DNA from 4 places in the Shewanella sp. KCT genome. Region 3 is predicted to be linked to each of the others. Evidence: predicted binding sites of a transcription regulator. Region 3 holds the regulator's gene; each other region holds the start of a gene.
The links. Region 3 encodes sigma-54, which starts transcription at its own class of promoters, with help from an activator protein. Its sites were predicted from a motif close to GTTGGCACGNNNNTNGNNT; they were not measured.
Positions count from the first base shown of each region.

Region 1: a site for sigma-54 is predicted at 6,165-6,183, ahead of AYI87_RS05400 (DUF3192 domain-containing protein). Genes of this name have one in related genera too.
Region 2: a site for sigma-54 is predicted at 6,355-6,373, ahead of pdsR (proteobacterial dedicated sortase system response regulator). Genes of this name have one in related genera too.
Region 4: a site for sigma-54 is predicted at 6,280-6,298, ahead of AYI87_RS18885 (flagellar hook-length control protein FliK). Genes of this name have one in related genera too.

Region 1 is NZ_LVDJ01000003.1:94,104-102,222, forward strand. It holds gene AYI87_RS05365 (porin) at 1-553, shown strand, start outside; gene AYI87_RS05370 (4'-phosphopantetheinyl transferase family protein) at 736-1,632, shown strand; gene AYI87_RS05375 (alginate export family protein) at 1,819-3,009, opposite strand; gene queF (NADPH-dependent 7-cyano-7-deazaguanine reductase QueF) at 3,331-4,188, opposite strand; gene syd (SecY-interacting protein) at 4,249-4,911, shown strand; gene AYI87_RS05390 (Zn-ribbon-containing protein) at 4,966-5,739, opposite strand; gene AYI87_RS05395 (hypothetical protein) at 5,739-6,074, opposite strand; gene AYI87_RS05400 (DUF3192 domain-containing protein) at 6,223-6,594, shown strand; gene AYI87_RS05405 (DUF2789 domain-containing protein) at 6,684-6,914, opposite strand; gene AYI87_RS05410 (GNAT family N-acetyltransferase) at 7,055-7,705, shown strand; gene AYI87_RS05415 (DUF962 domain-containing protein) at 7,698-7,997, shown strand.
Region 2 is NZ_LVDJ01000001.1:359,997-368,115, reverse strand. It holds gene AYI87_RS01675 (PqiB family protein) at 1-1,105, shown strand, start outside; gene AYI87_RS01670 (GGDEF domain-containing protein) at 1,209-2,228, shown strand; gene AYI87_RS01665 (class GN sortase) at 2,316-3,110, opposite strand; gene AYI87_RS01660 (marine proteobacterial sortase target protein) at 3,110-5,437, opposite strand; gene pdsO (sortase-associated OmpA-like protein PdsO) at 5,477-6,232, opposite strand; gene pdsR (proteobacterial dedicated sortase system response regulator) at 6,452-7,144, shown strand; gene pdsS (proteobacterial dedicated sortase system histidine kinase) at 7,147-8,119, shown strand, end outside.
Region 3 is NZ_LVDJ01000008.1:158,768-166,886, reverse strand. It holds gene AYI87_RS21235 (KpsF/GutQ family sugar-phosphate isomerase) at 1-957, shown strand, start outside; gene kdsC (3-deoxy-manno-octulosonate-8-phosphatase KdsC) at 959-1,510, shown strand; gene lptC (LPS export ABC transporter periplasmic protein LptC) at 1,507-2,064, shown strand; gene lptA (lipopolysaccharide transport periplasmic protein LptA) at 2,051-2,596, shown strand; gene lptB (LPS export ABC transporter ATP-binding protein) at 2,593-3,324, shown strand; gene AYI87_RS13105 (RNA polymerase factor sigma-54) at 3,459-4,946, shown strand; gene hpf (ribosome hibernation promoting factor) at 4,977-5,264, shown strand; gene ptsN (PTS IIA-like nitrogen regulatory protein PtsN) at 5,267-5,710, shown strand; gene rapZ (RNase adapter RapZ) at 5,707-6,555, shown strand; gene AYI87_RS13085 (HPr family phosphocarrier protein) at 6,548-6,823, shown strand; gene mgtE (magnesium transporter) at 6,924-8,119, shown strand, end outside.
Region 4 is NZ_LVDJ01000017.1:52,234-60,352, forward strand. It holds gene fliE (flagellar hook-basal body complex protein FliE) at 72-404, shown strand; gene fliF (flagellar basal-body MS-ring/collar protein FliF) at 463-2,160, shown strand; gene fliG (flagellar motor switch protein FliG) at 2,153-3,196, shown strand; gene fliH (flagellar assembly protein FliH) at 3,196-4,230, shown strand; gene fliI (flagellar protein export ATPase FliI) at 4,202-5,542, shown strand; gene fliJ (flagellar export protein FliJ) at 5,572-6,018, shown strand; gene AYI87_RS18885 (flagellar hook-length control protein FliK) at 6,409-8,106, shown strand.

The sequences.
Region 1 (8,119 bases), on a different contig from region 3:
TGACAGGGTGTTTGGCGGCGGATTTGCTGGTGATATTTGGGGGGCTGGGCTGCGTGGCGAGGTGACCCATTTCGATCCGTTATATACATCGTCTGTGGCGCCTGTCGATGCCGAGTCTAGGACTACTCAGTCGTTCGCAAGCGCGACACAGACGATTACGGCCACCACTGTCGCGACCCTGGAGATGGATTACAGCTTCGCCACTGATGCCAACTGGCGCGTACTGGGCGCCGCCCTCTATATCTCGTCGCCCCTGAGCGTCGACAGCGCCTTGATCTACCTGAATCTGCCGCTCTCGGCCCGTACCTTGAGCTTCACCACCTGGACCTATTATCTGGATCTGGGTTTTGATCTGACGCCGCTCAGCCGTCTCAGTGCCAATGCCAGCTACTATGATGATGACTCCTTTTTTGTCGGCTTAACCTACCAGTATTCGCTGGCGGATGACTGGCAACTTAGCCTGATCGCGCAGCGCTTCGACGGCTCGAACACCAGCCTGTTCGGCCAGTCGGCTTCCACCCTGGGCTATCTGCAGCTTAAGTGGAGCTTTTAGTTGGCCTGTCTAATTCTATGCTTAAGGCCTTGCTTGAACGACTCCCTTTGAACGGCGCCGCTTGAAAGGCTCAGCTTAAAAGGCATGTGTGGTACTCCAAAGCCTGAGATGCTAGGCTTGGGCCTCTTATCTTTTCTCCTCCTCTGCTGGACATTAAGCGCAGGAAATTAATCGAGTTGAACATGGCCGCTGGCGACGCTATCCCCCTACATCTTTATCTTTGCCCCTTGAACCTGCCGGGACTCAGTAGTGACCAGCAAGCGCATTTGCTCGATACCTTACCTTTGGATGAGCAGCAGAAAGTGATGCGTTATCGAATGGCGCCGGCGAGGGAGAAGGGGCTCCTGGTCAGGTGCTATCTGCGCGCGCTGCTGTCAAAAGCTCACAGCCTGCTAAATGCGAACATAGATGGCGCTATTGCCCCGAGTGAGTGGCGCTTCGATTACCTGGATAAGGGTAAGCCTGTGCTCAGCAAAGCTTTTTTTGCGCGCAGCCAGCTGGTGTTTAACCTTAGCCACAGTGGCGACTATATGTTGCTGGCTATCGCTAAATCGCCGCGGCTGGAACTCGGGGTCGATATCGAGCGTCTGAGGCAGAACACCAACATTCATGCCATCCTGAATCATTACTTTACCCGCCAGGAACGAGATGCCCTGTTGGCGCTGCCGAGCGCGCGTCAGCGTCAGCGTTTCTTCGATCTCTGGGCGTTGAAGGAGTCCTATATCAAGGCTAAGGGGCTTGGGCTGGCACTCTCGCTCAAATCTTTCTATTTCGAGTTGAGTGAGATTCAGCATCAGGCGCTAAATTTTAAAGACCTGGATGCCAGGCAAGCCCGGCTCGAGCAGGCGGCGCGCCTGTTTTTAGTAAGAGAAGACTCTCAGCAAGAAGCTTTTGGACAGGAGAGATCTGAGCAAGCAGACGTAAAGGATGACCTACAACAGGCTCAACCGGCTGCGGGCTGGCAGAGTATGCTGTGGCAACTGGGTGATGAGTATCGCTTCGCGCTGAGCCTCTCCTCGGCGCAGCCGTTAGATTTACGCTGTGAGATGGTGAGTGCACAGGCCTTGTTGCCTGAGTGATAAGCCTTACCAGGCCAAAGGCTTCACCCGAGCGAAAGATTGCAACTGAACCAAAAGCTCGCAGGATATTTACCGCTAAAAAAAGCGGGAAGACTGAGGTTTTCACCTGTGATATTCCCGCAAAATCTGTTGTTACTCAGGGAGTATTGGCACCTATCGCCCGTCTAGGGCGATAGGACAAAGGGCTTAGTAGTTTGCCTGGAAGGTCAACCAGAGTTTGTCCGTGTCGTTAGAGAAGGCATATCCAGCATCGGCACCGCTGAAGCTGGCGTATTTCACCCCTAGGCTATAGTGTTTGGCGAAAGGATAGGTGGCCGATACGCCCCATTCCTTACCCATATCCACGTCACCGTAGTCTGAATCAAACTTGTGGTACTTGGCCAGTAGCTTGAGTCCGGCGAGTTTGGCGGTCAGGATCACGTGAGTATCTACGATACCGTTTTCCCAGTTACCCTTGCCGCCGAAGAGGAACTTATCTGTCCAGCCGTTAAAGGCGTGTAGTGTGGCCAGTGGCGTGATAAAGCCCGCTTTGCCATCGTCAGACCCCAATACTTCGTAGCCGACTTTCGCGCCGAAGGCATCAAAGTTCACCCCGGCACCCAGCTTATAGTAAGGCGCAGAGTAGCTGACAGGGTTGTCGCCGCCTTCAGACTGCTGGGCGTACTCCGCCTCGTAGTTAAACTTGAGTTTTTCCAGCTTGATATCGCCTGTGGCGCGCAGACCATAGGTATCGGTGGAGAAGGCGGCCACATTGACGTTGTCGATGAGATAGGCGTAACCGCTGAGCTTAACGAAGTCTAACCCTTTGTAGTTAACGTTAACCAGGTGGGTCTTATTCTTGTGCTCATCCTTACCCGACCCTTCCGGGAAGATACGATTAACGTTATTCACATAGGCGTAGTAAGCAGTAAGCCCCTCTACCGCAGTGTTCTTTACCGAGAAGGCATCATAGGTCTGTTCGTTTTGACGGAAGCCAACACCACCGACGAAACGTTGGTTGTCGAGCAGGATGCGCTGACGGCCATATTGGGCCAAAGTGTTAGCCGGGCCGCGGTAACCGATAAAGGCCTGATTGATTTGTGTATATTCATAGTCGGCAATCAGTGGCTCATCGTCGGTAGAGCGCACGTCGTCCACTTCAGCCAGGGCAAATAGCTTGTAGATGTCGCCGGTTTGATAGGTCAGGCGGGTACGCAGCGTGGTTTGATTTTGCTGGTCGACATCGGCCAGATCCACATCTTCATAGCGTAGGCGAAACTGCACTTTGACTTGAGAGTCGTCGATAAAGGCTTTCTTGAGGGGATCGACGTTCTCTGTTGCAAGGGCAGAGGCGGACAAGCTGGCAAGCACGGCGAGGCTGAGGGCGTGAAGTTTCATTAATTGTGATCCTTTTGTTTGGTCATTGCTCAAGAGCTGTTATAGGGCTGCAAAAGGATCGGTTTGTTGATCTAAAACAATGTTGCACAGTGATTGATTTTTTGTGTCAAGATTTGTGATAAAGATCATAAGCTTATACTAAATTAGAGGTATCTCTAAAGTGGTATTTTTAGGGAGTGCTAAATAATATTTTTTGCATGCATTGAAGTGAGATGAATTGAGATGAGGTGGCACGTGAGGTGAGCGTAGCGCTTTTGTTACTTCATTGGGGCTCTATAACAAAAAGCCCGCTTAATGCGGGCTCAATCTTTTTCCATCAGTTTACTGGCGTGCCAGTCGATGGTTTTCGGGTGGATTTTCGAAGTCGCTGCGATAGGGGTTGATATCTAGGCCGCCGCGGCGGGTGTAGCGTGCGTAGACGGTCAGCTTGGCGCAGTGACACAGGCGCTTGAGGTCGACGAAGATACGCTCGACACACTGCTCGTGAAACTCATTGTGTTGCCTGAAGGAGATGAGGTAACGCAGCAATTTCTCACGATCTATCTTTGGGCCCTGGTAGCGGATCATCACGCTGCCCCAGTCGGGCTGAGAGGTGATCAGGCAGTTAGACTTCAACAGGTTAGAGGTGAGTGTCTCGGCCACCACGCTCTTGTCATCTGTGCTATCGATAAGGTAGTCGCTTGTGAATTCGTAGCTGTCAATCTCGATATCCAGATCGTCGATGCAGGTGCCAGGCAACTCAACTACACGCTGGTGGGCAAACTGCTTTGGCTCGATGATCTTCACCACTACCTCACCGCCGGCGCAGGCAGACAGATCTTTGGCCAGGGTCTGCTGAACCTGCTCGATGGAGTCGAAACGGGTCTGGTTGAAGCTGTTGAGATAGAGCTTGAAAGACTTGGACTCGATCAGGTTGTCGCTGTTGAAGTCGAGGATAAACTCGGCGATGGCCACCATGGGCTTGCCTTTGGCGTTTAACCAGGAGAGTTCATAGCCGGTCCAGATGTCGGCGCCATGGAAGGGCAGGGTATCGCCTAAGGCGATGGCATCCCGATTGAGCTGGCGTGGTACGCCTTGTAGCAGGGAGGCATCGTATTGGGCTTGATAGCCAGTCGATTTACCTAAGGTCAGTTTGGACAACGCGGGGGCGTCGCGATAAGGGTCATGAACCTGTGTCATCAATCGTTTTTCCATGTCAAAATAGGCGCACATTATACTTAAAATTCGGGTAACTGCTAAGTGTCTTCTTTGCCTGCACTGGATCAATTTTTTACGCTTTATCATCAAGCCTATAGCGATAAACTGGGGGAATCGCCCCGTTATTTTCCGCTGGGGGAGGTCTCTCCCTGTGTCTTAGACTGTGATCAGGAGATAGTCGAAGTCTCGCCCGAGCGGTCGGTGCAGTGGCAGGCAGTAAGACGCGACAGCCAGGGGCTGTTCGATAACATAGAGCATGCCCTCTCCATCACACTGCATTCAAGCATACAGGCCTTCTACGGGCGCTATTTTTCGGCGCCGCTGATGTTTGACTCAGACTTTGGTGAGGGTGAGCTGTTGCAGCCTTGGAACCAACAAGATTTCGAATATCTGCAGCAAAACCTTATCGGCCACCTGATGATGAAGCAGAAGTTGAAACAGCCTGCGACCTGGTTTATCGGCGTGCTGGGGGAAGGTGACGAGATGCTGGTGGTGAATAACGAGAATGGCAGCGTCTGGATAGAGATCCCAGGCGAGCAGCCCCATAGGCAATTGGCAGATAGCCTGGAGGATTTTATCGCCTCTCTTCGCCCGCGAGTCTGCCCGCCGCAGAAACCGGTCGAAGTCGCTATGCCCGAGACAGATCACCCCGGGATTTGGCAGCGACTCAAGACCATGTGGCGGCACTTACGCTCAGGGAGATAGTCGGCGTGTTAAAAGATAATTAGCTCGCGAGAAGAGAGTGAGCGCGAACCGCCATTAGAGGTGATCCCAGGAGATGTTGGAGACGATGCGGCAGTTGTCGCACCTGAAGTGGAAAAGATCCAGCAAAGGGGTTTCCAATAGCCAGTGGCTGTTGCCGCAGCGTGGACAGGGCCTTTGCTGCTCGGCGGCCAGGCTCTCGCCGCCCACGCGGTAGAGATAGTAGTAGGTGGGGATCTTGGTGAGGTATTCGATGCGTCCACGCAGATCCCAGCCGCGGCGAAACAGATCGCTGTCACACTGGCTCAATTCATCTAAGGCGGCGAACTCCGCCTTGGTGGCCGCCGCCATCTGCAGCTCATCGCAGGCCTGCCATTCGGTTTGCCACTTGAGCACCCGCTTGTGATCGCCGTTGAAGGTCGCAGGGATATGATACAGGGGAATGGGCTGCAGGGTATCGCCGTTTCGTAGTGGCGAGCACATGTGTACATAGCTGGTGTAGAGCAGTTGCCAGCTGGGGGGCTCTGTGCTGCTGACTTCAGAGTTGATGTCCTGGCCGATATATTTTTCCCTCGGATGTAGCAGCTTGGCCTGGGTGAGTTCCTCGAGGGCATAATTGACCCAGGGGCTGTTGAAACGTTTGGCCAAGCTACTCTTTTCTGGCAGCAGCAGGCGCACCCTGAACTCCCCTTCGTTGAAGGCCACGGCAAATTCACGGCCCAGTACCTGGCCATTGGCCCGGTAGGCTTCCAGCAGACCATTAATCGCGCGTTCGGCGGCCGTGATGGTGGTGTTGTCAAAACACTCGAATCTGAGTTCCACCACGTGCATCAGTGAGCGTCCTTGTCGTTCAATTTGGCTTCGAGTTCGCTGATACGCTGAACCAAGGCCTGTTGATTGGCTGTGAGCCTGGCAACCTGCTCAGCCAGCTGGTCCAGCGTCGGCGTAGCGTCGTCGCTCTGAACGTTTGATGCTGGCGCGCTCGAGGTTACCACTATCGCCGCCTGCTCATCGGCTGACATAGATTTAAAGCGTTGTAATCCTTGAACCAGGATAGGCATGGGAAGCGAGTTGCCCAGACTTGCCTTGATCAATGCCAGGCTGGGAGGCTTACCCGCCAGACTCAATTTACGTGCGGCGACCAGCACCTGTTCGAGTGGACTCATGATTGGTGAAATTCCTTACTTTTTAGCCTGACAGACATACTCTTGAACCTTGGGTTTTATCTAAGATATTGAAAGTTATAGATATATCTGTTTGGCATAAGCTTTGCTTTACCTGAATCCAGTTATAATAGATAAACAGGACGTGAAAGTGAAAACAAAATTAATAACAGCATTGGTCTTCGGCGCTACCAGTTTAGTGCTATCTGGGTGTGTATTGAATGTGGGTGAAGGTGACAAGGGCTGGAGTACGGGCAATTCTTGGGAGCGCGTACAGGAGCAAAATCGTGTGAACCTGTCTAAGTTATCTTTGGGGATGACGCGCGATCAGGTGATGACACTTATGGGCACCGCCGATTTTAACGAGGCCTATACCAAGCAAGACAAGACGATCAACGTACTCTACTATCGTACCCAGCGTACGCGGGAAGATGGCACCACCACCAAGGATGAATGTACGCCTATCGTGATCACAGATAATCGCGTCGTGGGGTGGGGGGAGAAGGCCTACCACAACATGTAATGTGATAATCTTTCGCCAAAAGGCAAGCCAACTCGGCTTGCCTTTTTCGTTTGAGCCATTCGTAAGTCTTTTGTGTGTAAGCCTCGCCTCTAGGAACGAAGCTGGGCGTCGAGATGGTCGATCACCTCTGTCCACATGGCATCTTCTGCTAAGGCTTCGGCTAAAAAGTGCCTCTGGGCCTGGGTCCAAAAGGGGGCCTCGGCGATATGGATCTCCGCGGCGATGGAATGCTGCTTGATGAAAGCCTCAACGGCATCGGGTTCACTCGGCAGGCCGAGTTGGTCAAATAGGGTGGCTAGATCCGGTTGTGTGATGTCCATCTTATCCCTCGCTTGTTGATGATGAGGTGCTTCTATTTAGTATGCGATAAATTGATAAAGTTTCGAATCGATTAAAGTTTGCACTTTTTTACAAGCTTGTTACATTGGACCATGTTGATCTGGATCAAGGAATAACAGCAATGATGACAACAGCTACCCCACCTGTTAACGAAACCTATAAAGCTGTCTATTTAACCGCCGAAGACCTACGCGTCGCCGCCTCGATTCTCTATAACGCCTACCATGACGACCCCTTCTTTATTGCTGCCCTGCATAAGGGAGACAAGGCGCAATATGAGCAGAAGCTACGCGGTGCCATTCGCGAGGAGTTGCACACCCTGTGGCAAGAGGAGCAGGCATTGATCGGCCTATTTGAGGAGGAGCGTCTGATTGGCTTGGCCTGTATCGTGACCCAGCAGGTGCCATTGGGGGAGGCCAGATACTGGCATTGGCGCCTGAAGATGTTGCTGAGCGCCGGCTGGCAATCGACCCAGGCACTGATGAAGAAAGAATCTTCGATTCTAGAGCATCTACCCAGCACTCAATGCGGCATATTGCAGTTCATTGCAGTCACACCGATCGAGCAGCATAAGGGGTTAGGTAGACGTTTGATCCAGGCTGTGATGAGCTGGTGTGACGAGCAACCAGAGCTCGAAGGGGTGGGGGTTTATGTGACCCAAGATGATCATGCCCATCTGTTTTCCTCCATGGATTTTGCGCCCATCGAACGCCTCGTCATAGGCGGGGTGCCGGGCGAGCTGCTGTTCTATCGGAGCCCTGAGATTGAGTAAGCGCTACACCAACTTCAAAGACTTCTATCCCTTCTATCTGTCGCAACATAGGGATCCCAGATGCCGCGCCCTGCACTATGTGGGTAGCCTGTCGGTGATCGCGCTCCTGGTGGTGGCCATAGTGCTAGCCAAGTATTGGCTGCTCTGGCTGCTGCCTGTTCTGGGTTATGGCGCAGCCTGGATAGGGCATTTCGTGTTTGAGCGAAACCGGCCCGCAACCTTCGAGTACCCCTTATACAGCTTCTTTGCCGACTGGGTTATGTTGGCTCAGTGGCTAACGGGCCGTCGATGATGGCATAACCACTAGTTATCTGGATATTGAGCGCCTACACACTATGGTCTCGGTTATTAAGAGCCTAGTTACTAGAGATTTAGCCGATAATCGTTTGATAAGCTCCCACTTGATAGCTTCTC
Region 2 (8,119 bases), on a different contig from region 3:
GAATCGCCTCAAGATAGTGCTGAGTAGCCCAGATGGTGCCGGTCTCGCCGCCCACTCCCCCATCTACTACAAGAAGATGCAGATCGGTGAGGTGCAGGGAGTCAACTGGCGCGGCAGCAGCGAAGACTTTGCCATCGAGCTGGGTATCGACAAGCAGTTCGCCTCTCTGGTTAAGCCAAGCACCATCTTCTGGCGTAACAGCGCGCTAAGCGTCGATGCCAGCCTCAATGGCGTTAAGGTTGACGTGGCGCCGCTGGAAGGCGCATTAAAGGGTAGCGTCTCCCTTGGACTGCTGGAACAAGATGATATCGGCAATCAGAGCCACCTCTATGGCTCAGAGACCTTGGCCCGCGCCAAGGCAACTCCCATTAGCATAGAGTTCGATGCCAGCACCCGACTGAGCAGTCACGCACCTATCCGCTATCAGGGGCACCAGATTGGCGAAGTGGAGCGGGTCAAGCTGTCACAGGACTTACACAGCGTCAGTGTGGAAGCCTACCTCTATGGCGACTACGCCGCGCCTTTCCTGGCAGACGATGCCCAGTATTTTATCGTCGATGCCAACATCTCGCTTTCCGGCGTCTCCGCCGCCGAAACCCTGATCACTGGCCCCTATGTGTCCGTGCTACCAGGCCAGAGTGGCAATCAGGTGCATGACTTTATGGGCAGCGTCGAATCGCCCACCTTGTTGAATCAGGAAGCGCTCACCTTCACCCTGGTGGATGACAATCTGGGCTCGGTCAAGATAGGCACGCCTATCATCTTCCGCGGCATTAAGATTGGCGAAGTCAAACAGGTGCAACTCTCGGCTACGGGCACTCAGGTAGAGATGACGGCGCAGATTGCCAAGGGCTATAGCCACCTGGTCAACCAAAGCAGCAAGTTCTGGGATCTCTCCGGCATCAAGGTAGATCTCGGCCTCTTCTCCGGCGCGCAGATAGAAACCGGCTCCCTTGAGACCATTATCGCCGGCGGTATAGGCGTGGCGACTCAATCCCCCACCACAGCCAATAACCGTATCGGCCAGCATCAGGTCTTTAGCCTGCAGAGCAAACTGGATCCCACTTGGCTAAAATGGGCGCCAAATCAACAAAGTCCTAACTAGGCCTCTCTATTATTGAGAGACAAGGCGTCACTTTGGTGGCTATGCTATTAGTAGCCACCAGATTTGCGAGCCGCCATCCAGACCAGCTTACCCAGGAGTCGATATGAGCAAAGATTTGCTGCGCGAAGCCGCAATCAATCTCAAGAGAGCCGTCCCCTTGATGTTAAAGCATCAGATCCCGACGACACCCACCAACTATGCCCTCTGGTACGCTTACGTAGGTCAGCAAAATCCCGAACTCATCACCAAGATGGACAGGATAGTCAATGAGTACAACACCTGTCCGCCGGTCACTGCCGAGCTGCTTTACCGCGAACATATTGCCGATCCCAACGAGGTCAACGTGCTCAACATGCGCCAGAATCTCGAGGCCATGACCATAGAGCTGTCGCAATCGATCAAGGATACCAACCAGGATGCCACCGTCTTTCAACAGCGGGTCGACAGTAACTTCAACCGCCTCAATCGCATCGAGGAAGAGGGGCTGAGCTTGGAGAAGGTATTGGGGCTGGTGCGGGATCTGGTGAAGGAGTCAGACGACATTCGCCAGAGTACAGAGTATTTTACCGGCCGCCTCGACAAGGCTCAGGAAGAGATCGCGGCGCTTAGAGAAGCGCTGAAACGCTCAGAGCAGGACGTCTATCATGACGCCCTCACAGGTGCCCTCAACCGCCGCGCCTTCGACCAAGATCTCAAGGGCCTGCTGGCTCAGTCCCCCGAAGGCACCTGCCTCATCTTGGCCGATGTGGATCACTTCAAGAGTTTTAACGACACCTATGGCCATCATCTAGGCGACAATGTGTTAAAGGCGGTAGCTAAGCGCCTCAACGAGTCTTGCCGCGACGGGGTCAAGCTCTACCGCTATGGCGGCGAAGAGTTTGCCTTAATCGTGCCAAACAGCCATCAACGCAAGGCGCGCCATCTGGCCGACGCCATGCGTCGAACGCTTGAGAAGATCTCCCTCAAGGACAGACGCAAACATCAGACAATCGATAAGGTCAGCGCCTCGTTTGGGGTGAGCGAATGGCAGGCGAAAGACACCTTCGAGTCGCTCATCGAGCGCACAGATAGCTTCCTCTATGACGCCAAACGCCTGGGGCGAAATCGGGTGATGCCGCTCTGATCCCGATTCGATGAGCACTGATCGCTAATCTGAGAGTGCCAATCCCTAATCTGAGAGCGCTAAAGGCTAATCTGTGAACGTTAGTCACTAGGATTGCAGTCGCCCCGATTGCTGACGTAACTGAGCTGACTGATATCGCTGGGGCGACTGAGGTAAATTAGATAACTCAGTTTCCTCAGAGATAATCGGCGCTTCCGGCGATGCGGGCAGACGCGTTGCCAGCGCCTGCTCTCCCGCCTTATCCCCTGTCTTCTCTCCCGCCTTTTCTCCCGCACCCTCACTACGCATGGGCTCGGCGATCACCACGAAGCGCTGACGACTCTGGCCGCCCAGGCTGTCGAAGGGATAACAGGTGACTAAGGTCAGACGCAGCGCATCTTCTTGGGCAAGCAGCGCGGTGTCTTGCTCATCCACCACCTTAGTCCCCAGCACCCGATAACTTATGGTCTCTGCCGAGGCATCCTGCAGGGCGATCACCTGACCCGGATAGATCCCCTCGAGTCTGGCGAAATGAGTGTCCCTGTGACCGGCGATAACCGTGTTGCCCCAATGATTGATCTGATTATCCGCCAGGATGGCGGCGGGTCCGAAGGCCAGATTGCGCCCGGAGGCACCCGCCAGCACATACAGCGGCGCGCCGCGACGCCGCCCCTGCTCGTCCTCAAAGTGCAGCTTGGCGATCGGGTAGGTATCGGCCCAGCTCCAGGGCTTATGGGCCTTGCGATCCGCTAAGGTTCTGTCCCATGCCCGCTCAATCAGGAACTGGGCAAAATGTGCCTTGGCTTGCATATAGCCTCCTTTAAAGATCAGTGTCATCGCCGCCATCAAGGCGGTCAGAAGCAAAACATGCCTGAGTCCCAGGCGTCTACGACGATTCATCATCAGGCCTCCAAGCGTCTGCGCCAAAGCCCGCGCAGACAGGGCAGATAACTCACCCAATAGGCGCCGATCAGCAGTAGCATCATGGCGCCCAGTGCCAAGTAGAGACGACTCTCGGTGGCGGTCTGCGGCCACTGATTTTGCATCGGCATAGGGGCTGGTTTAAACAGCTCCATGGCATCCATCGCCTCGGGGCGTGATGGCGTCCTATCCACAGCCACCAGGCTGGTGTAAGGGCTAACCAGGTGATAATCCATCGCCAATCGGGTCACGCTCTCTTTTATCGCCCCTTGATTCTTGGCGTTTTTACTCAGCTGCAGGCTGGCTATCTGGTTACGCGCCCAGATAAGATCTATCCCTCTGGGCTTATCGCCCCCCGTCAAGGCAAGGCGGTGCTGCCAGTTCTTGCCATCGAGATCGCCCGAGATGATCAGGGCATCGCTGCGCGCCCGCTGCGCGGGCGTGAGTCGCAGTGCCACCATGATGGGCTCATGGGCATAGAGATCGCCTATCTGCACCGGCCAATAATCGGGAATCGAACCATCGTCCAGCGTCAGAGTCACATCGCTGATCTGCGGCGATTCAATCTTCTCCAGCAGCTCACCTATCTTGGCATCCACCTCGCTTATCTTACCCACATAGGTGTAAGTGCCCCGCCCCGCCCTGGCCGCGCGCTCCATAAAGTAGCCATTGGGCGCCGCGCCTATGCCCACGGTAAACAGCCGCTGGCGGCCGATATTGGCGGCGATCAGCGCAAACAGTGAGGCCTCATTGCCCACGGCGCCGTCTGTGATAAATACCACCTGCTTCAAACGCTCTGCCGATGAGATGGGCGACACGCGGGATTCTGGCTGACTCAAGGCCCGCAGCAGCGCCGGGGCCATCTCGGTGCCGCCATCGGCCTCCAGACTCTGCACGAACAGATTGGCCTTGCCCAGGTTGGCGGCCGTGGCTGACAAGGCTACCGGCGACAGGCTGCGCACGCTGCTATCGAAGGCGATCACATTGAAGGTATCCTGACTGCCAAGACCGGCTAAGGCATTTAAGATGGCCGACTTGGCCTGGGCGATCGAATCTCCCGTCATTGAGCCCGAGGTGTCGATCACCAGGGTCAGCTCTCTTGGCAGGCGCACCCTCGCCTTATCCTGGGGCGGCATCAGCATTACCAGGGCGTAACTGTCCTTCGCCTCTTTATCACTCGCTTGCGCCTCTGCCGCTTGATTCGCTTTCGCTTCGCTCACCGCCTCATCATTGCCTGCCGGTGAAGGTGCATGGGATTCCTGGTTCTTGAATTCGTGATTCTTGAGTTCGTGAGTCTTGCCTAGCTGAGCAAACATCACGGCGCTTGGCTGCTCGGCAAGCAGCGGGCGCCACTTAAGCAGAAAGTCGCGATCGGGTCGCAGGTTGGCTGTGAGATTGAGCCCTATCTTAGTACCGCCAAGCTGGGTTTGGCGCATCTGATGATAGGGGGTCTCCAGTCGGCTGATGGCCATGCCAGCATCCAGTACCACATCCAGATAGAGCTTCTGCTCATCGCTCTGTGCCCCCTCATTAAGGGCGTTAAGTCCTTGTGCATCGTCAACTGATGCTTGTTCTAAGTCTAGAGCCTGCCCCTTGGGAAAGTATCTCGGGGTGATGGCCGTTGGAAAACGCAGGCTGAACTCGCCATCTTGATAACGCACCTGCTGCTGATAGGCAATCTCCACCACCAGTGCCTCGCCCGGGCCCAGATTCGCCACCTCTGAGGTGAAAATATTGGGTCTTTGCTGACTCACCAGGCTGGCCTTCTTGCCGCTGGCCTTTGCCTGTTCGAAGGTTTGCCTCGCTACAGCCTTGGGCTGGATCTCACCGATTATCACCCGCTGGCCGATATGCAGCTTGAGGCTGTCGACCGCCGCATCGTGAGGCAGCGGAAATTGATAGCGGCCATTGAGCCAATGCTCGCTGTCGTTCACAAACACCTGCTTTACCGACACCCGATTGATCCAACCAGAGATATTCATCTGCACCTGGGTATCCACGGCAAGGGCCGTGGCGGGCACCTCGCTCGTTAGCTGAACGCCATCTAAGCGATACTCGATCAGCCCCTGGCCTAAAATGGGCTCATCGGCGGCGGGCAGATCGAAATGGTGCAGCTGCTCACCATATTTCGCAGCCGTCACATTGACACCGGCCGGTTGCCCCATAAGCGCGAAGGCGGGAGCAGTCGAACCAATCGCGCTAACGCTGAACACCAAGGCGGCGAGCACCAGACGCTGGCGAGAAAAAAGCGCCCCCCTCGGGGGGCAAAGGTCAGTCTGGTTCATCCTGAGACGCGGGCGTGGCAACATCTTACTTCTCCTTTTACGCGTTGCTTCATGGTGCGGGATCTAGTTAGATGCCAGGGCGGTATCGCCAGGCAGCAACTTGATGGTGACGCGGCGATCGAAGAAGTCATTTTCGAAGCTCTGTTCATCCTTCACCGGCGCGCTGGCACCATAGGCCTTGGCATCCAGACGGGCCTCATCTACGCCTCTGGATACCAGGTAGCTTCTCACCTCGGCTACGCGCTGCTCGGACAGGGCCTGGTTGTAGCTACTGTCGCCGCGGCGATCGGCGTAGCCGGTGAGATCTAATTTCAGTTGCGGCGAGATCGCCATGGCATCGGCCACCTCGTTGAGCAGGCTCTGAAAGTGTGGCTCGACGGTAGATGATCCCGTCTTAAACTGGACGTTGAGCCCCAAGGCCAGCTCTTCCAAACGGGTCCCTTGATGCTGTCTAAGCTGTGCCAGTTCCACCTTGGCCTCTTGATACTCCTGCTGCACCGTCAGCAGCGCTTCATTTTGCTGCTTGAGCGCCATCATACGGCTCTCCTGTTCGGCTAACGTGGCCTGCTGCTGTTTGATCTCGCTGTCGTTGGCTACCGTCTGGCCTATCATGCCGCCGGTGAAGGCGCCGATAATCGCCCCCACAGGGCCGGCAACCACGGCGCCCAGCACTATGCCAGAGCCCACACCGATAAGCGCCTCTTCATCGGCCGAGCTGTTACTTGTACTTTGAGTCGCTTGAGTTGCGGGGGCAGCGAAAGCCATTGAGCTGCCAAATAACGAAACACTGATTAATGCGGCAATGATCTGCTTCTTCATGGGAAAATCCTCAAGTTGACATGGATTGGTGAATAAGAACCCTGTGGTTCCTGTCGATGAGGTCATTAAACCTGAGTGAAATGGCAAGTCCGGGGTGCAAAAATGACGATGCGCAGACCAAATGTGGCAAGAAAATGGCTTTTACCCCGAGCCACTTTTCTCCCGAATATTTTGCTGTATAGTCACACTCCAGAAACCCTAAGCTGTAATGGATGGATCATGAAGCGTATTGCAATAGTTGAAGATGAGGCGGCTATCCGCGAAAACTACAAAGAGGTGCTGCAGCAGCAAGGCTACTTTGTGCAGGCGTACGCCAACCGCCCCAGCGCCATGGAGGCCTTCAACACGCGTCTGCCTGACTTAGCAATCATCGACATCGGCCTGGAAGATGAGATAGATGGCGGCTTTACCCTGTGCCAGTCACTCAGAGCCATGTCGAACACCCTGCCTATCATCTTTCTGACCGCCAGAGACAGTGACTTCGACACCGTCTGCGGCCTGAGGCTGGGCGCCGACGACTATCTGAGCAAGGATGTCAGCTTCCCCCATCTGATCGCCCGCCTCGCGGCGCTATTTCGACGCTCGGACATCCAAAATGGTGCCAACCCACAAGATGGCATGATAGAACACGGCAACCTGACCATAGATGTCAACCGCATCCAGGTGTACTGGAAGCAGCAGCCTATCGAGCTGACGGTCACCGAGTTTTGGATGGTGCACGCCCTGGCCAAACGCCCAGGCCATGTACGTAGTCGCCAGGCGCTGATGCAGGACGCCAAGATCTATGTGGATGACAGCACCATCACCTCCCACGTGAAGCGGATCCGTAAGAAATTTATCAGCCAAGACCCAGAATTCGATTGCATAGATACCGTCTACGGCATGGGCTACCGCTGGGATACCCAAGACTAAGCATGTTTAATCTGCCCATCGGCCTGCGCACTAAGGTCGCCGTACTCTCGCTGTTCCTGCTCTGCCTGCCCTGGCTTGGCTATCAATATGTGTGGGAGATGGAGAAATACCTGCGCCACGGCCAGGAAAAGACCCTGGAAGGCACCACCCAGGCCCTGGCCACCGCCCTGCATGAACGTCCCAAGCTGTTCGACAAGCAGGCGAGCTTCTTGTCACAGGTGAAGAAGGGGCGGGATCTCTACGCCTATCCCCTAACCGGCCCTATCCATCTGGATGGCAAGCTGGGCGAATGGGCCTCTAACCGCCACCGCGCGGTGACCTATGGCGCCGATCACCAGCTATTCAAGGCCGATGACGGCAAGCCACTCAATATCAGTTTCACCCATATGGTGGGCAAGTATGCCGGCTACCTCTATGGCTATTTCGAGGTGACAGATCCTAAGGTGATCTACCGCGGCACCAACAGCCTGCGCATCGACAACAATGATCACTTGGCCATCGCCACCCTGGCGCCCGACGGCCAGTTCCGCCGTTATATCGTCGCCACCATACGCGACGGCTGGATCAGCGCCTTCGAGCTGCCAGCCGATCCCCGCAAGTCCCAGCCAGTCACCCCAGAGGTGCGCATCCAGGGCAAATGGCTGAAGACAGATAAAGGCTACAATATCGAGCTGAGGATGCCGCTTGAGATGGTGGGCAGCAAGCTGGGCTTTGCCATCGTCGATGTTAACGACAGAAAAGTGCGTAACGTCGAGGCGATCGTCGGCACCTCGGCCACAGATGATGTCACCAAGCTGGGGACGGTTCTGGTGCCTTCGCCGGAGATCGAAAGCATCATCAAGGGGATGAGCCACAACAGCTCGCGGATCTGGGTGGTGGATCGTCACGGCCGGGTACTGGCGAAATCCGGCGACATCTACAGCAGCACCAATGTATGGGCGCAGACGGCAACCGAGCAGACACCGGATACCTTCT
Region 3 (8,119 bases):
CGTCAATGGGGACGCAAGGTTATCGATACCGAGCGCAACGCGCTGGACAACCTGTATCAATATGTCGACTCGAGTGAATTTGCCAAGGCCTGCCAACTGATCCTCGCCTGCACCGGCAAGGTTATCGTGATGGGCATGGGCAAATCCGGCCACATAGGTAACAAGATCTCGGCCACCCTGGCCAGCACAGGCACCCCTGCCTTCTTCGTCCACCCCGGCGAGGCCAGCCATGGCGACCTGGGCGTGCTGAGCGAGAACGATATCGTGCTCGCCATCTCCAACTCGGGCGAGGCCAGCGAAATTTTAACCCTGATGCCTGTTATCAAGCGCATGGGGCTGCCTGTCATCGCGGTGACGGGCAAACCTGAGTCCAATATGGCCAAGCATTCGGTCGTTCATCTGTGTATCGAGGTACCGGAAGAGGCCTGCCCGCTCGGACTGGCGCCCACCTCGAGCACCACGGCGACGCTCGTCATGGGCGACGCCCTGGCGGTAGCCCTGCTGCAAGCCAGAGGCTTCACCAAAGATGATTTCGCCCTCTCCCACCCCGGCGGTAGCCTGGGACGCAAGCTGCTGCTCAAGGTGAGCGACGTGATGCACAAGGGTGATGACTTGCCTCTGGTGGCCGAAGATATCTGTATCACAGAGGCCCTGTATGAGATCTCCAAGAAGGGGCTGGGCATGACAGGCGTGGTCAACAACCAGGGCCTGCTGGTCGGTATCTTCACCGACGGCGACCTGCGCCGGGTGATAGATGCCGAAATCAACCTGCGCAAGACCTCCATCTCAGAGGTGATGACCCATGGCTGCGTCACCGTCAGCGAAGGCATCTTAGCCGCCCAGGCCCTCAAGGTGATGGACGAGAAAGAGATCAACGGCCTGATTGTCACCGACGAGCAGCAGAAGCCGATTGGTGCACTCAACATGCTGGACATGGTCAAGGCGGGGGTGATCTAACATGGCACATCAAGGTTTCTACGGCCCGATAACCGACGCTGTCTGGCAAAAAGCCAAACAGATCAAGCTCTTGATCTGCGACGTCGACGGCGTGTTTTCCGATGGTCTGGTCTATATGAGTAACTCGGGCGACGAACTCAAGACCTTCCATACCCGCGACGGCTATGGCGTCCGCTCGCTGCTGACCAGCGATATTCCGGTGGCCATCATCACGGGGCGCAAGTCGCAGATAGTGGAAGATCGCATGACGGCCCTGGGTATCACCCACATCTACCAGGGGGTTGACAACAAACTCGAGCCTTATCAGGAGCTGCTTAACCTCTATAAGGTGACGCCAGAGGAAGTTGCTTATATCGGCGATGACATGGTGGATCTGCCCGTGATGGAGCAGGTTGGCCTGTCTGTGTGCGTGGCCGACGGTCATCCCTATGTGCGCCAACACGCCGACATGGTTACCCATATCAAGGGCGGCCACGGCGCGCTGCGTGAACTGACGGATCTCATCCTGCTCAGCCAGGATAAGTTTGCCTCAGCCCACGGAATGAGCATATGAACAGAGTCACGCTGGCGATCATCGCCTTCTTCGGCACAGCACTGATCCTCTATTGGCAGGTTCAGTCGAAAAAGGGCAGCGAAGAGCTGGCCCTGGATAATGTCGATCGTCCCGACTACATAGTCCGGGATCTCAAGAGCGTGCAATACAATGATGAGGGTGGTATCAACAGTCGCGTATCGGCCAGTCACATGGAACACTACGCCGAACGCAACCAGACCTACTTTACCCAGCCCATCTATCTGGTCTACCCCGACAACGGCGATGCCCAGTGGCGCCTGAGATCCACCAAGGGCACACTGGACAAAAATAGCGGACGGGTCACCCTGGAAAATAATGTTATCATTGATGCCATTAGCCCAGAGGAACCGATTCAGACCATAGAGACCACCTATCTGGAGCTGGATCTCAATACTATGATTATGACATCCGACAGAAGCATTCGGATCACAGGGCGTGATTTTCTCATCACGGGGGAAGGCTTATATGCCGATCTCAACGCCCAAAATATCAAACTGACGAGTCAGGTAGAAGGAACATATGAAACTAAATAGCCTTATTCTTGCGGGCCTGCTGCCCCTGGTCAGTATTGGCGCCCATGCCAAGGTGAACGACCTGCTGCAAGAGGTTAAGATCTCAGCCGCCAGCCAGGAAGCCGACATTAAGAACAACCAGATCATCTTCCACGGTCCGGTCGAGGTCACCCAAGGCTCTATCAAGATATTGGCCAGTGAGCTGCGTGCCTTCAGCAAAGAGAAGAACAGCGGCAAGATACTGATCGCTACCGGCAACCCGGCCACCTACTCTCAGGTGATGGAAGATGGCCGCCCCGCCTCGGCCAGCGCCAAGGAGATCCGCTACGAGCTTTCCAGCCGCACCCTGACACTGATCGGCGACGCCACCCTGGAACAGGAAGGCAGCCAAGTCACGGGTTCGCAGATCCGCTACAACATAGAGCAGCAACAGCTGATCGCCGAGAGCACAGGCAAAGACAGAGTGATCACCATCATTCAGCCTGAGAACTATCAGGAACAGATCCAGCCAGAGCAGAAGCCCGAGAAGAAACCAGAACAGGAAAAACAATGACAGACCTGATCTTGAAGGCGGAGAACCTCGCCAAGAGCTATAAGAGTCGTGCCGTTGTCCAAGACGTGAGCCTCACGGTAAAGACCGGGCAGATCGTCGGCCTGTTGGGGCCAAACGGCGCCGGCAAGACCACTACCTTTTACATGGTCGTCGGCCTGGTACAGAGCGACAAGGGCCGCATCTTTATCGACGATGACGACCTGACGCTAGACCCCATGCACCTACGCGCCCGCAAAGGCATAGGCTACCTGCCTCAGGAAGCCAGTATCTTCCGTAAGCTCTCGGTGCGGGACAACATCATGGCCGTGCTCCAGACCCGCAGCGATCTTAATAACGATGGCCGCGAAGAGGAGCTGGAACACCTGCTGGAAGAGTTTCATATTACCCATATCCGTGACAGCCACGGCATGGCGCTCTCGGGCGGTGAACGTCGCCGGGTGGAGATCGCCAGAGCGCTGGCCGCCAACCCTAAGTTTATTCTTCTCGACGAGCCGTTCGCCGGGGTCGATCCCATCTCGGTAATCGACATCAAGAAGATCATTGAGCAGCTCAAGAATCGCGGCCTGGGGGTGTTGATCACCGACCATAACGTGCGCGAAACATTAGATGTCTGTGAGAAAGCCTATATCGTCAGCCATGGTAATCTGATCGCCGAGGGCACACCCGCCGAAATCTTAGACAACCAGCAAGTACGAGCAGTGTACTTAGGTGAACAATTCAAGCTATAGTTAATCTTATAATGGGGCCACAGAGGAAAAACCACGCGTTAATTGTGGCCTTAGGAACTATCCGATATATTTGTCCGGCACATATAGCCAGAGCTTTCTCATTTTATAATTAGAAACAAGGGAATAGCAGTACGATGAAAGCGTCACTTCAGCTCAAAATGGGTCAGCATCTCACCATGACGCCCCAGCTACAGCAGGCCATACGTCTGTTGCAGTTGTCGTCATTAGAGTTGCAGCAGGAGATCCAGCAGGCATTAGAATCCAACCCGCTACTGGAGTTGGATGAAGAGCAGGAGAGCGCCAGCATCGAGCTGCAAGACGATAGCGTCAGCGACAGCTTCGACAGCAAGTACGACGACAAGATAGAGCTGGATTCGAGCCAGGATAACTCAGGGGTCGAGACCTCAGATGCCCTGACTCAAGACTCTATGCCTGACGAGCTGCCGGTGGATACCACCTGGGATGAGGTCTACACCGCCTCGCCAAACTCAAGCTCGGGCGCCATGCGCGACGACGACATGCCTTTTCAGGGCGAGACCAGCGAAGGTCTGTATGAACACCTGGAATGGCAGAAGAACCTGACCCCTTTTTCCGATAACGACCTGGCCATCGCTACCGCCATCATCGACGCTATCGACGAGCGCGGTTACCTCACCCAGACCTGTGAAGATATTCTCGAGGCCATGGGCGACCCTGAGATCGAACTCGACGAGGTCGAGGCGGTGCTCAAACGGGTACAACACTTCGACCCTATTGGCGTGGCGGCCCGCGACCTCAGCGAATGTCTGACGATCCAGCTGGCCCAATACAGTGACGACACGCCGCACATCGCTAACGCCCGCATGCTGATCAAGGAACACCTGGATCTCATCGCCGGACGCGACTTCCGCCTGCTGATGCGCAAGACCAAGCTCAAGGAAGATGAGCTGAGGGATGCCATCGCCCTGATCCAGACCCTGAATCCCCGTCCAGGGCTCGCCATCACCGCCAGCCGCGACGAGTACGTGATCCCAGATGTGACCGTCACCAAGAAGAAGGGACGCTGGGTAGTCGAGCTCAACCCAGACAGCATGCCCAAGATCAACGTCAACCAACAGTATGCCGCCATGGCCCGCAGCACTAAGAGTCAGGCGGACGGCCAGTTTATTCGCGGTCACCTGCAGGAAGCCAAATGGTTCCTCAAGAGCCTGGAGAGTCGCAACGAGACCCTGCTCAAGGTGACCAACTGTATCGTCGACTTCCAGCAAGGTTTCTTCGAATTTGGCGAAGAGGCGATGAAGCCCATGGTACTGAACGACATCGCCGAGGCGGTGGAGATGCATGAATCCACCATCTCACGTGTGACCACGCAAAAATATATGCATACCCCGAGAGGGATCTTCGAGCTTAAATATTTCTTCTCCAGTCACGTCGGTACCGACGATGGCGGAGAGTGCTCTTCAACAGCAATACGTGCCTTCATCAAGAAGCTGGTTGCTGCGGAAAACCAGAAAAAGCCATTGAGCGACAGCAAGATGGCTCAACTCTTGGCCGAACAGGGTATTAAGGTGGCTAGACGCACCATTGCCAAGTATCGCGAGGCAATGCTTATACCGCCCTCGAATCAGCGCAAGAGCTTATAAAACAAACCTGGAAACTGGAGGACTATCTTTATGCAAATAAACCTGACTGGGCACCATATCGAGATCACCCAATCTCTACGAAGCTACATCGAAGAGAAATTCACAAAGCTTGAACGTCATTTCGATCAGATCAATAATGTGCACGTTGTATTAAATGTCGAAAAGTTGCAACAGAAGGTTGAGGCAAAGTTACATCTCCGTGGCGGAGAAGTGTTCGCAACATCCGAACATGCGGACATGTATGCCGCGATAGACTCCCTGATTGACAAACTCGATCGTCAGGTCATTAAACACAAAGAGAAGCTTACTAAACATTAACGATGGAACTGAGTACCATCCTGCGGCCGGAGTGCACCACCTGCGCCACTCCGGGCAGTAAGAAAAAGGTACTGGAGCTTATCAGCGACTTAGCCGCTGTCCAGTACCCCACCCTCTCCTCTCAAGAAATATTTGAAAGCCTTCTGGCTCGAGAGAAAATGGGCAGCACAGGTATAGGCAATGGTATCGCGATTCCTCACGGACGGCTGACTAACATAGATCAACCCGTGGCCGTACTGGTGAAATGTGCTGAACCAATCGCATTCGATGCCATTGACAATCAGCCCGTCGATATCCTTTTTGCGTTATTGGTGCCCGCAGATCAATGCGAGCAACATCTTAGCACCCTGGCCGCTATGGCCGAGAAGCTCAATGATAAGGCGATCATGAAGCAGCTAAGAAAGACCCAAGACGAATCCGAACTCTATCAGGTGATCACCCAATGAAATTGGTTTTGGTATCCGGACGCTCAGGATCGGGAAAATCCGTCGCACTCAGGGTCCTAGAAGATCTAGGCTACTACTGTGTCGACAATCTGCCCTTGCAGATGATGGAGTCCCTGCTGGAGCAGCTCAAGGGACGCAGCGATCTCGTGGCCATCAGCGTCGATGTACGCAACATGCCCAGCGAAGAGATCCAGCTGGAAAAGCAGCTGGCCAAGCTCCCCAAAGATACCGAAATCTTAAGCTTCTTCCTGAACTCCAGCGACAATGTACTGCTCAAGCGCTATAGCGAGACCCGCAGACTACACCCGCTGTCACGCTCTAAGGTCTCCCTCAAGGAGGCAATTCAGCTCGAGGGCAAGCTGCTCGACCCCATCGCCAAACTCGTGGATCACTATATCGACACCTCTAACCTCAACATCTATGAGTTGAGCGACAAGGTACGTGAGATCCTGCTGGGCACGGTCGACAAGGAGCTGGTGATCAACTTCGAGTCCTTCGGCTTTAAATATGGCATGCCGACCGAAGCCGACTTCATGTTTGACGTGCGCTTCCTGCCCAATCCCCATTGGGAACCTGAGCTAAGGCCTCTGACCGGCCTGGATGAGCCTGTGCAGCAGTTTCTGAGTCAGCAGCCCCTGGTCAACAAGTTCATCTGGCAGATCGAAAACCTGCTGGAAACCTGGTTACCACACCTGGAGCGCAACAACCGCAGCTACCTCACCATCGCCATCGGCTGCACCGGCGGCCAGCACAGATCAGTCTATGTGACCGACCAGCTCGCCAAGCTGTTCAACAAGGGCAAGCATAAGGTTCAGGCGCGCCACCGAGAGCTAAAGCATGACTAAGTTGGCTCGCGAGCTGACCATCTGCAACAAGTTGGGCCTGCACGCCAGAGCGGCGACCAAGCTGGCGGTGCTCGCCGCCAAGTTCGACGCCGAGGTCACCCTGATCCAGGGCGATAAACAGGCCTCCGCCGCCAGCGTACTCGGCCTCCTGATGCTCGAAACCGGCATGGGTAAAACCATCACCATCACCAGCGAAGGCAAAGATGCCCAGGCAGCCCTGGATGCCATCAGCGCCCTTATTGACGCCAAATTCGATGAGGCCGTATAATCGGCTCGCTTTGCGGTGCCCGCTTAATTTCGTCCTATACTTATCATAGACTTACAAGCCTACCACCCAAGCCGTTCAATCAACTGCCAAAGGAGGAGCTATGCCGATCGAAGTGTTAGATAGTGAAACCACAGATCAACGCCTTAATCAGCTCACTCAAGCCTTAGGCAGCGGCATGTTTGTCCATGTGCGCAGCATGCTGCACGACATGGCCGCCTCTGATATCGCCTTCATCCTGGAATCTTCGCCGCCGCGCACCCGTCAGGTGCTCTGGCAACTGATCGATCAGCAGCACACGGGAGAGATCCTCGACGAACTGGGCGAAGAGCTCAAAGATACCCTGATCACCCAGATGAGTCCCGAGCGCGTCGCCAAGGCGGCCGAAGGCATGGACACTGACGATCTGGCCTACATACTGCGTAGCCTGCCCGACAGCGTCTTCAATCAGGTGTTGCAGTCGATGACGGCGCAAGACAGGGCCAGGGTAGAGCAAGCCCTCTCCTACCCGGAAGACACCGCCGGCAGTATCATGAATACGGACACGGTCACCGTGCGCCCCGATGTCACCATAGATGTGATCTTGCGTTACCTGAGGATCCGCGGCGAGCTGCCCGATGCCACCGATACCCTCTATGTGGTGGATAAGCGCGACAGCCTGCTTGGCGGCGTGCGCATTACCGATCTGCTGACCTGCGACCCCAACGCCTCGGTGCGGGAGATCATGAACGACGATCTCGAAGGGATCCCCGTGGGCATGGATGACGGCGAAGTCGCCCAGCTGTTCGAGCGTCACGACTGGGTCTCGGCCCCCGTGGTCGAAGAGGAGAGCAACCGTCTGCTGGGGCGTATCACCATCGATGATATTGTCGACGTGATCCGTGAAGACGCCGAACACTCCATGATGGGGATGGCGGGGATGGACGATGACACAGATACCTTCGGCCCTGTGGTCAAGAGTACCCTGAGGCGCTCCCTCTGGCTGACCATCAATCTGTTTGCGGCCCTGCTGGCCGCCTCGGTCAGCAACATGTTCGAGAACACCCTGGAGCAGTTTGCCACCATCGCCATCTTGATGACCATAGTGCCCAGTATGGGCGGCGTCGCCGGCAACCAGACCCTGGCGCTGGTGATCCGCGGTATCGCCCTGGGACAGATAGGCCAGAGTAACTCCCGCTGGCTGATCGGCAAGGAGCTGGCGATCGGCTTTCTCAACGGCCTGCTCTGGTCCTTGCTGGTGTTTGCCGCCGTCTGGCTGTGGAAGGGCGACATCGCCCTGGGCGGACTAATCGGCGGCGC
Region 4 (8,119 bases), on a different contig from region 3:
TTGGCAAACATATTGCATTGGTCTGAATAAGAATAGATTTCGTCAATTTCACGACGATAGCGGAGGCCAAGATGCAGATAGGTGCCAATTCATTACTGCAAGAGATGCAGACACTCACGGGCGAAATTAAGCCTAATGGGATCACGCCTAATATCACCCAGCAGGTGGCGAACACCAGTGGTAGCGACTTTGGTAGCCTCTTGTCTGAAGCTGTGGGCAATGTCAATGCGCTGCAGGCCACCTCATCTTCGCTGCAGACACGTCTGGATATGGGCGATACCCGGGTGACCCTGTCAGATACTGTGATCGCCAGAGAGAAGGCCAGCGTGGCATTCGAGGCCACCGTTCAGGTGCGCAACAAGCTGGTGGAAGCCTACAAAGAGATCATGAGTATGCCTGTCTAGGCATGGACTCCCTAAAGATTAAGAAAGATAACGGCAGGTATTTATCGTGAGCACAGATATGGTAGTCGGAACTGGCGCTGGCACAACACAGGATATGTTGGCAGGCGGCGTACAAGAAGAACATAAGCCAAGCGGCGGTATGTTTGGCGGTGTCGACATGCTCAGACAGATCACCATGATCCTGGCGTTGGCTATCTGTCTGGCGTTGGCCGTCTTCGTCATGTTGTGGGCCCAGGAGCCCGAATACCGCCCTCTGGGTAAGATGGATACCCAGGAGATGGTGCAGGTCCTTGATGTGCTGGACAAGAACAAGGTCAACTATCAGATCGATGTCGACGTGCTTAAGGTGCCGGAAGATCAGTACCAAGACGTTAAGATGATGCTGAGCCGCGCCGGTATCGATAATTCACCTAACCGTGACGATTACCTCTCTAAAGACAGCGGCTTTGGCGTGAGCCAACGCATGGAGGCCGCCAGACTCAAAAACAGTCAGGAGCAAAACCTGGCGCGCACCATCGAAGAGTTAAAGAGCGTCAGTCGCGCCAAGGTGATCCTGGCCATTCCTAAAGAGAACGTGTTTGCCCGTAATCGCTCCAAGCCAAGCGCGACCGTGGTGGTTAATACCCGCCGTGGCGGTCTGGGTCAGGAGGAGGTCGATTCCATCGTAGATATCGTTGCCTCGGCGGTGCACGGTCTCGAGCCGACTCGGGTTACTGTGACCGACGCTAACGGTCGCCTGCTAAACTCAGGCAGTCAAACTGCAGGTTCGGCCAGAGCCAGACGCGAGCTCGAGCTGGTGCAGCAGAAAGAAGCCGAATACCGCAGCAAGATTGAATCGATTCTGATGCCGATTCTGGGGCCGGAAAACTTTACCGCCCAGGTCGACGTGAACATGGACTTCACCTCGGTCGAGCAGACCGCCAAGCGTTATAACCCGGATCTGCCCGCGGTGCGCAGCGAGATGACGGTTGAGAATAACTCTACCGGCGCCAGCACAGGTGGCATCGCCGGTGCGCTGAGCAACCAGCCGCCGATGGAAGCCAATATTCCTCAGCAGGCCACCGGCACTAGCACTCAGGAGCAGACCCTGCCGGGTTCCAGCCACAAGGAGGCGACCCGTAACTATGAGCTAGACACCACCATCAGCCATACCCGCCAGCAGGTGGGGGTGGTCAGACGGGTTAGCGTGTCGGTGGCGGTCGATTTCAAGACGGGACCTGCCGGTGAAGACGGTCAGGTGACCCGGGTCGCTCGCACAGAGCAGGAGCTGAGCAACATTCGCCGCCTGCTAGAAGGGGCCGTAGGTTTCAATACCCAACGCGGCGACATGATAGAGGTGGTCACAGTTCCCTTCATGGATCAACTGGTGGAAGAGGCGCCGGCGCTGGCCATCTACGAGGAGCCTTGGTTCTGGCGAGCCATCAAGCTGGTGATGGGCGGTCTAATCATCCTGGTGCTTATTCTGTTCGTGGTGCGCCCTATGCTCAAGCGCCTTATCTACCCAGATGGTCAGAAGATGCCGGATGCGCCATCTTTGGGTGATGAGTTAGCGGAGATTGAGGATCAGTATGCCGCCGATACCCTTGGCATGCTCAATCGTCCCGATGCGGAATACAGCTACGCCGATGATGGGTCAATTTTGATACCGGATCTGCATAAAGACGATGATATGATAAAGGCCATACGTGCATTGGTGGCCAACGAGCCTGAGTTGTCTACGCAAGTCGTCAAGGGATGGTTACAAGAAAATGAGTAAAGACAAAGAGATCGACACAGCTAACGGTGAGTTCAATACCAAAGATCTGACCGGTATCGAGAAGACAGCCATCCTGCTACTCAGCCTTAGCGAAGCCGACGCCGCGTCAATCTTAAAACACCTCGAGCCTAAGCAGGTGCAAAAGGTGGGTATGGCCATGGCGGCCATGAAAGACTTCGGCCAAAACAAGGTGATAGGCGTACACAAGCTGTTTCTGGAGGAGGTACAGAAATACTCCTCCATCGGCTTTAACAGCGAAGAGTTCGTGCGTAATGCCCTAACCGCCGCCCTGGGTGAAGATAAGGCGGGTAATCTTATCGAGCAGATCATCATGGGTGGTGGTGCAAAGGGCCTAGAGTCACTCAAGTGGATGGACGCCCGTCAGGTGGCCACCATCATTCAGAACGAACACCCGCAGATCCAGACGATTGTGCTCTCCTATCTCGAGCCGGATCAGGCCGCCGAAATTTTTGCTCAGGCACCGGAAAATACCCGTCTCGACTTGATGATGCGTATCGCCAACCTCGAAGAGGTACAACCGGCGGCGCTGCAAGAGCTTAACGACATCATGGAGAAACAGTTTGCCGGTCAGGGCGGCGCACAGGCAGCGAAGATGGGCGGCCTGAAGGCAGCGGCCAACATCATGAACTACCTGGATACTGGCGTCGAAAGCCAGCTGATGGAGACGCTGCGCGAGACCGACGAAGAGATGGCGCAGCAGATCCAAGATCTGATGTTTGTCTTCGAAAACCTGGCAGATGTCGACGACATGGGTATTCAAACCTTGCTGCGTGAAGTGCAGCAGGATGTGTTGATGAAGGCCCTCAAGGGGGCAGACGATCAACTCAAAGAGAAGATCCTCGGCAACATGTCCAAGCGTGCTGCCGAGCTGCTTAAAGACGATCTCGAGGCCATGGGGCCAATACGGATCAGCGAAGTGGAAGTGGCTCAGAAGGAGATCCTCTCTATTGCTCGTCGCTTAAGCGATGCCGGTGAGATCATTCTAGGTGGTAGCGGCGGAGAAGAGTTCCTCTAATGACCATGTCTGGTGACAAGAAGCCCCAAGAGGGGCAAGGCGTACAAAGCACACAAGCCGATTTTAGCCATTGGCAGCTGCCCGATGTAACCCCTGTGGTGAATGAGCCCAAGGAGAACATGTTCGGCCGCATCGCCCCGCAAAAGGCGGCCAAGGCGGTCGATGAGCCCGTGATGCCCCCCACCCTGGAAGAGATCGAGTCGATCCGCGCCGAGGCCGAGGCCGAAGGCTTCGCTCAGGGCCAGGAAGCCGGTATGGCTAAGGGCTTGGAAGAGGGCCGACTGAAAGGCCTGGAGCAGGGCCACGAGGAGGGCTATCGTCAAGGACAGGCTCAGGGTATGGAGGCTGGCCTCGCCGAGGCAAAACAGACGATTGCGCAATTTGAAGCCCTGATGCAGCAGCTATCAATGCCGCTCTCCCTGCTTGACACCGAAATAGAACAAGCCCTGGTGCAGCTCAGCATGACCCTGGCTAAGGCGGTGATCGGCCACGAGCTCAAGACACATCCCGAACATATTCTCGCCGCCCTGCGCCAAGGGGTCGACGCCCTACCGCTGAAAGAGCAGGGGGCGCATCTGCGTCTACATCCAGAGGATCTCGCTATCGTCGAGCGACTCTATGAAAGCGCGCAGCTCACAAAAAATCATTGGGAGTTAGAGGCAGACCCGACCTTGAGCCGCGGCGAGTGTATCGTAAGCAACAGCCGTAGCCGGGTGGATATGGGGCTGGAGCATCGCATCAAGGCGGTGTTCGATAAGCTTATCGCCAGCGAGCAGCGCCTCGAGCAGCAAAGGCTACAACAGATAGCTGCCATGGAGAAGGTCCCCGAGCATCAAGACCAAAACCAAAACCAAAACCAAAACCAAGACCAAGACGACGCTGCACAAGCGGGCCTCGAAACAGATAGTCTGGCAAGCGAGCCGCAACAAACGCAAGCAGTTGACGCATCGCAAGTCGCGCCGAGCGAACAGATTGCACCAGAAGCACCGCAAGAGACGAGCCCAGATGAAGACACGTCAAAACCGGCTTCTTGATAAGTTAAGGCAGCATACCCAGGCGGTCGCCCCTTTTATGCCGGAGGCCTCGGGCCAGCTGGTGCGCGTGGTGGGTCTCACCCTGGAGGCTACCGGTTGCAAGGCGCCCGTGGGCAGTCTGTGTAGCATAGCCACCATGGCAGGAGATCTGATCGCCGAGGTGATAGGCTTCGATGACAAGCTACTCTATTTGATGCCCATCGAGGAGCTAAGCGGCGTAATGCCAGGTGCCAAGGTAACGCCGCTGGGTGAGCAGACAGGGCTGAATGTCGGCATGGGCCTGCTTGGCCGCGTGCTCGATGGCAATGGTGCGCCGATTGACGGCTTGGGGCAGCTGCATACCGATCAGAAAGCCACTCGCCATGCCACCATGTTAAATCCCTTGGCGCGCCGCGCCATCAGTGAACCTTTGGATGTGGGGGTGCGCGCCATCAACGCCATGTTGACTGTAGGTAAGGGACAACGTATGGGCCTGTTTGCCGGTTCGGGTGTGGGTAAGAGTGTGCTGCTGGGCATGATGACCCGGGGCACAACGGCCGATGTGATCGTGGTTGGTCTGGTCGGTGAGCGTGGCCGCGAAGTGAAAGAGTTTATCGAGGAGATCTTGGGCGCCGAGGGACGTGCCCGCAGCGTGGTGGTGGCGGCGCCCGCCGATACCTCGCCGCTGATGCGTCTTCGAGCCTGTGAGACCTCGACCCGTATCGCCGAGTATTTTCGCGATCTGGGTTATAACGTATTGCTGCTGATGGATAGCCTGACCCGTTACGCCCAGGCCCAGCGTGAGATCGCCCTGGCCGTCGGTGAGCCGCCGGCCACCAAGGGCTATCCGCCCTCTGTGTTTGCCAAGCTGCCTAAACTGGTGGAGCGCGCTGGCAACGGCGGCGCTGGCCAGGGCTCAATTACCGCCTTCTATACCGTGCTGACCGAGGGGGATGACCTGCAGGATCCGATCGCGGATGCGGCGCGGGCGATCCTCGATGGTCATATCGTCTTATCGCGGGCATTAGCCGATTCGGGTCATTACCCGGCCATCGATGTCGAGGCCTCTATCAGTCGTGTGGCACCTATGGTGATCAGTGATGCTCATCTGGAGGCGACACGCCGGGTGAAGCAGATGTATTCTCTTTACCAACAGAACCGCGACCTTATCTCTATCGGTGCCTATACTCAGGGGAGTGACCCTCGTATCGATAACGCCATAAGGCTGCAGCCAGCCATGAATGCCTTCTTGCGCCAGACCATGAAGGAAGCCATCAGCTTCGATTCCAGCGCCTTGATGCTGGGGCAATTGAGCGCCCAGTGTCAGGTCTAGCCTGAATTTTATCGGAGAGCGTAACGGCCATGGCAAAGCATGATCCCTTAGAGACAGTACTCAAGTTAGCCCTCGACGCCGAGGAGGCCGCAGCGACTCAGCTAAGAGGCGTACAGCTGACGCTCAACAAGTGCCGCCAGCAGCTCGATGCCCTGCAGCAGTATCGTCTCGATTACATGAAACAGATGGAGGCGCAACAGGGGCAAGTGATTGCCGCCAGCAGCTACCATCAGTTTCATCAGTTTATCCGTCAGATAGATGAGGCGATCGAGAAGCAGGTCTTCGCCGTGTCGGAGACGGATAAGCAGCGTCAGAAGGCTCAGCAGTATTGGCAGGGTAAGCAACAAAAGCGTAAGGCGGTCGAGCTGTTACTCGCGCATAAAGCCGAAGCAAAACAAAAGTTTGAGGCCAAACAGGAACAGAAGATGATCGACGAGTTTGCTTCGCAACAATTTTTCCGCCAGTCTACCCGATAGCCTTAAGCTATATATGTGTGTAGAGGCTGGCGCCTCTTTATTGTTCTCAAAACCATTCTACCGTCTCGCCACTTTTTTCAAGTCAAATTGTAATACCAATCACCGGTAGGTAAGTGATCAGAAGTAGCGTAGGACAAACGCTCGAGAACAAGGCATGATCTTTCGATAAGTAGTTATTTTACAATCAAAAATAATAACGCCGTTATCGGGCATTTTAACAAGCTAGCATGATCAGCTATTTACTAGGATTGGTATAATTAACTTGGCATTTTTATTGCTAGATATTGAGTAGTAAGGGCCAATGAGTCCAAAGCTTAGCGAATAATTGACGCTCGGGTGGCACGTGACATTGTCGTGCCCTAGATGAGCGTTGGAGGAAGCATGCCACAGATGACCCAAATACTCCTATCTAATGTCGAGCCCGGCAAAGAGAAGGGCGGGGTGTTGCCCAGCGCATCAGATGCGAAATCGACCGCAGAGTTTAAGTCAGAAAACAAAGGTTTTTCAGAGGCTTTGGCTAAGGCGAGCGGTCAGGGTGAGGTGAACTCACAGGCAAAAACGCGCCCGCAGTCCCAGGTCGAAAACACGGCTCAACGCGATAACACTGCTAATGCCGATGCTAAGCAGGAGAAGGCGCCCACGCAGAACAAAGAGAGCGACGATGTCTCCAACGTGCTGGCGCAGATCCATCTGGCGAACAAGCTGGGGGATGAGGCGGAGATTGCCGCCGACGGCGTCATTTTGCCGCCGGGTGACGCTGATGGTGAATCATCTGCCGACAATGAGCTGTTTCCTACCTTTGTAAAAGGGGCTAAAGATAAGGTCGATACCGAAAAAGCGGCCTTAGAGGGCATAGATAAGCTGCTTAAACCCGGCGCCGGAGATGATCATATCTTACCTGTCATCAATCCAAATGGCCTGGGGAGCGAGGCGATATTGGCTCAGCTTCCCGAAAATGCTTTAAGTGAGGTGATGGCGCAAACCGGTTTGTCCAAGGATGAGCTGACGGCCTTACCGCCGCAGATGCTAGAAGGGCTTATACATGGCATAGCGGGTAAGAATAAGTCTGGAAATGGTGAGCCTGGTCAAGCCGAGGCGCTAGAGAGTGATGCTGCCAAGCTGGCGGCACTTATTAATGACGCCAAGCAATGTCTCTCGGCCATGGCGAGTCAGTCGCAGACGAACCTAGCAACATCTAAAGTTGAGCCTTCACAAGGCGCAGGCGGGGCCAGTCAGGCGGGACTAAATCAGGTTGGGTTAAATCAGATTGAGTTTAGTCAAGCAGGCCTAACCTCGGCCAATAACGCGAGCGGCGTGAATGGTGCCGTTAATGAGAAGGGCGCGAAAGTCATATTGGGTGAAGCCAAGGTTGGTGAAGCAAAGTTTAGTGAGCATAAGCTAGCAGACGGCAAGCTTGCCGCCGAGCAGGCACAAAATGGCGAGTTGAAGATGACCTCGGCCGCGGAGGGCCGCGACGGCAAAGCTGCGCAGGAGCTGCTGAAGGGGGCTAGCCTAGCGGTGACCATGTCGCCAAAGGCCGGTGAAATGCCTGATGCCGCAGCAGATACTAAGCTAAACGCCTTATCGCTGCAGGGCTTGCAAGGCGCAAGAAATGAGGCCCTCCCGCAATATCAAGTCTCTATCAAGCCTCAGGGCGAACCTGTGACACAGATGCAGGAGATGATCCATAAGTTCTCGCCCGTGATGCGTCAGCAGCTGGTGGCCATGGTGAGCCAAGGCGTACAGCAGGCCGAGATTCGTCTGGATCCGCCGGAGCTTGGCCACATGATGGTTCGAGTTCAGGTGCAGGGTGACCAGACCCAGGTGCAATTTCATGTGACCCAGACTCAGACGCGGGATCTGGTTGAGCAGGCCATTCCACGTCTGCGGGAGCTACTGGCCGAGCAGGGGATGCAGCTGACCGACAGCAACGTCTCTCAAGGCGGTAAAGAGCAGGGCGGCAATGGCGAGCAAGGCGAGGGAGTGGGCCATGGTCTGTCTGAGATGGATGAAATTTCGGCAGAAGAGAGCCTGTTAGTGTCGAATAACACAACAAGTTATCGTTCGGGTATAGATTATTACGCGTAAGCAGGTAACCTAT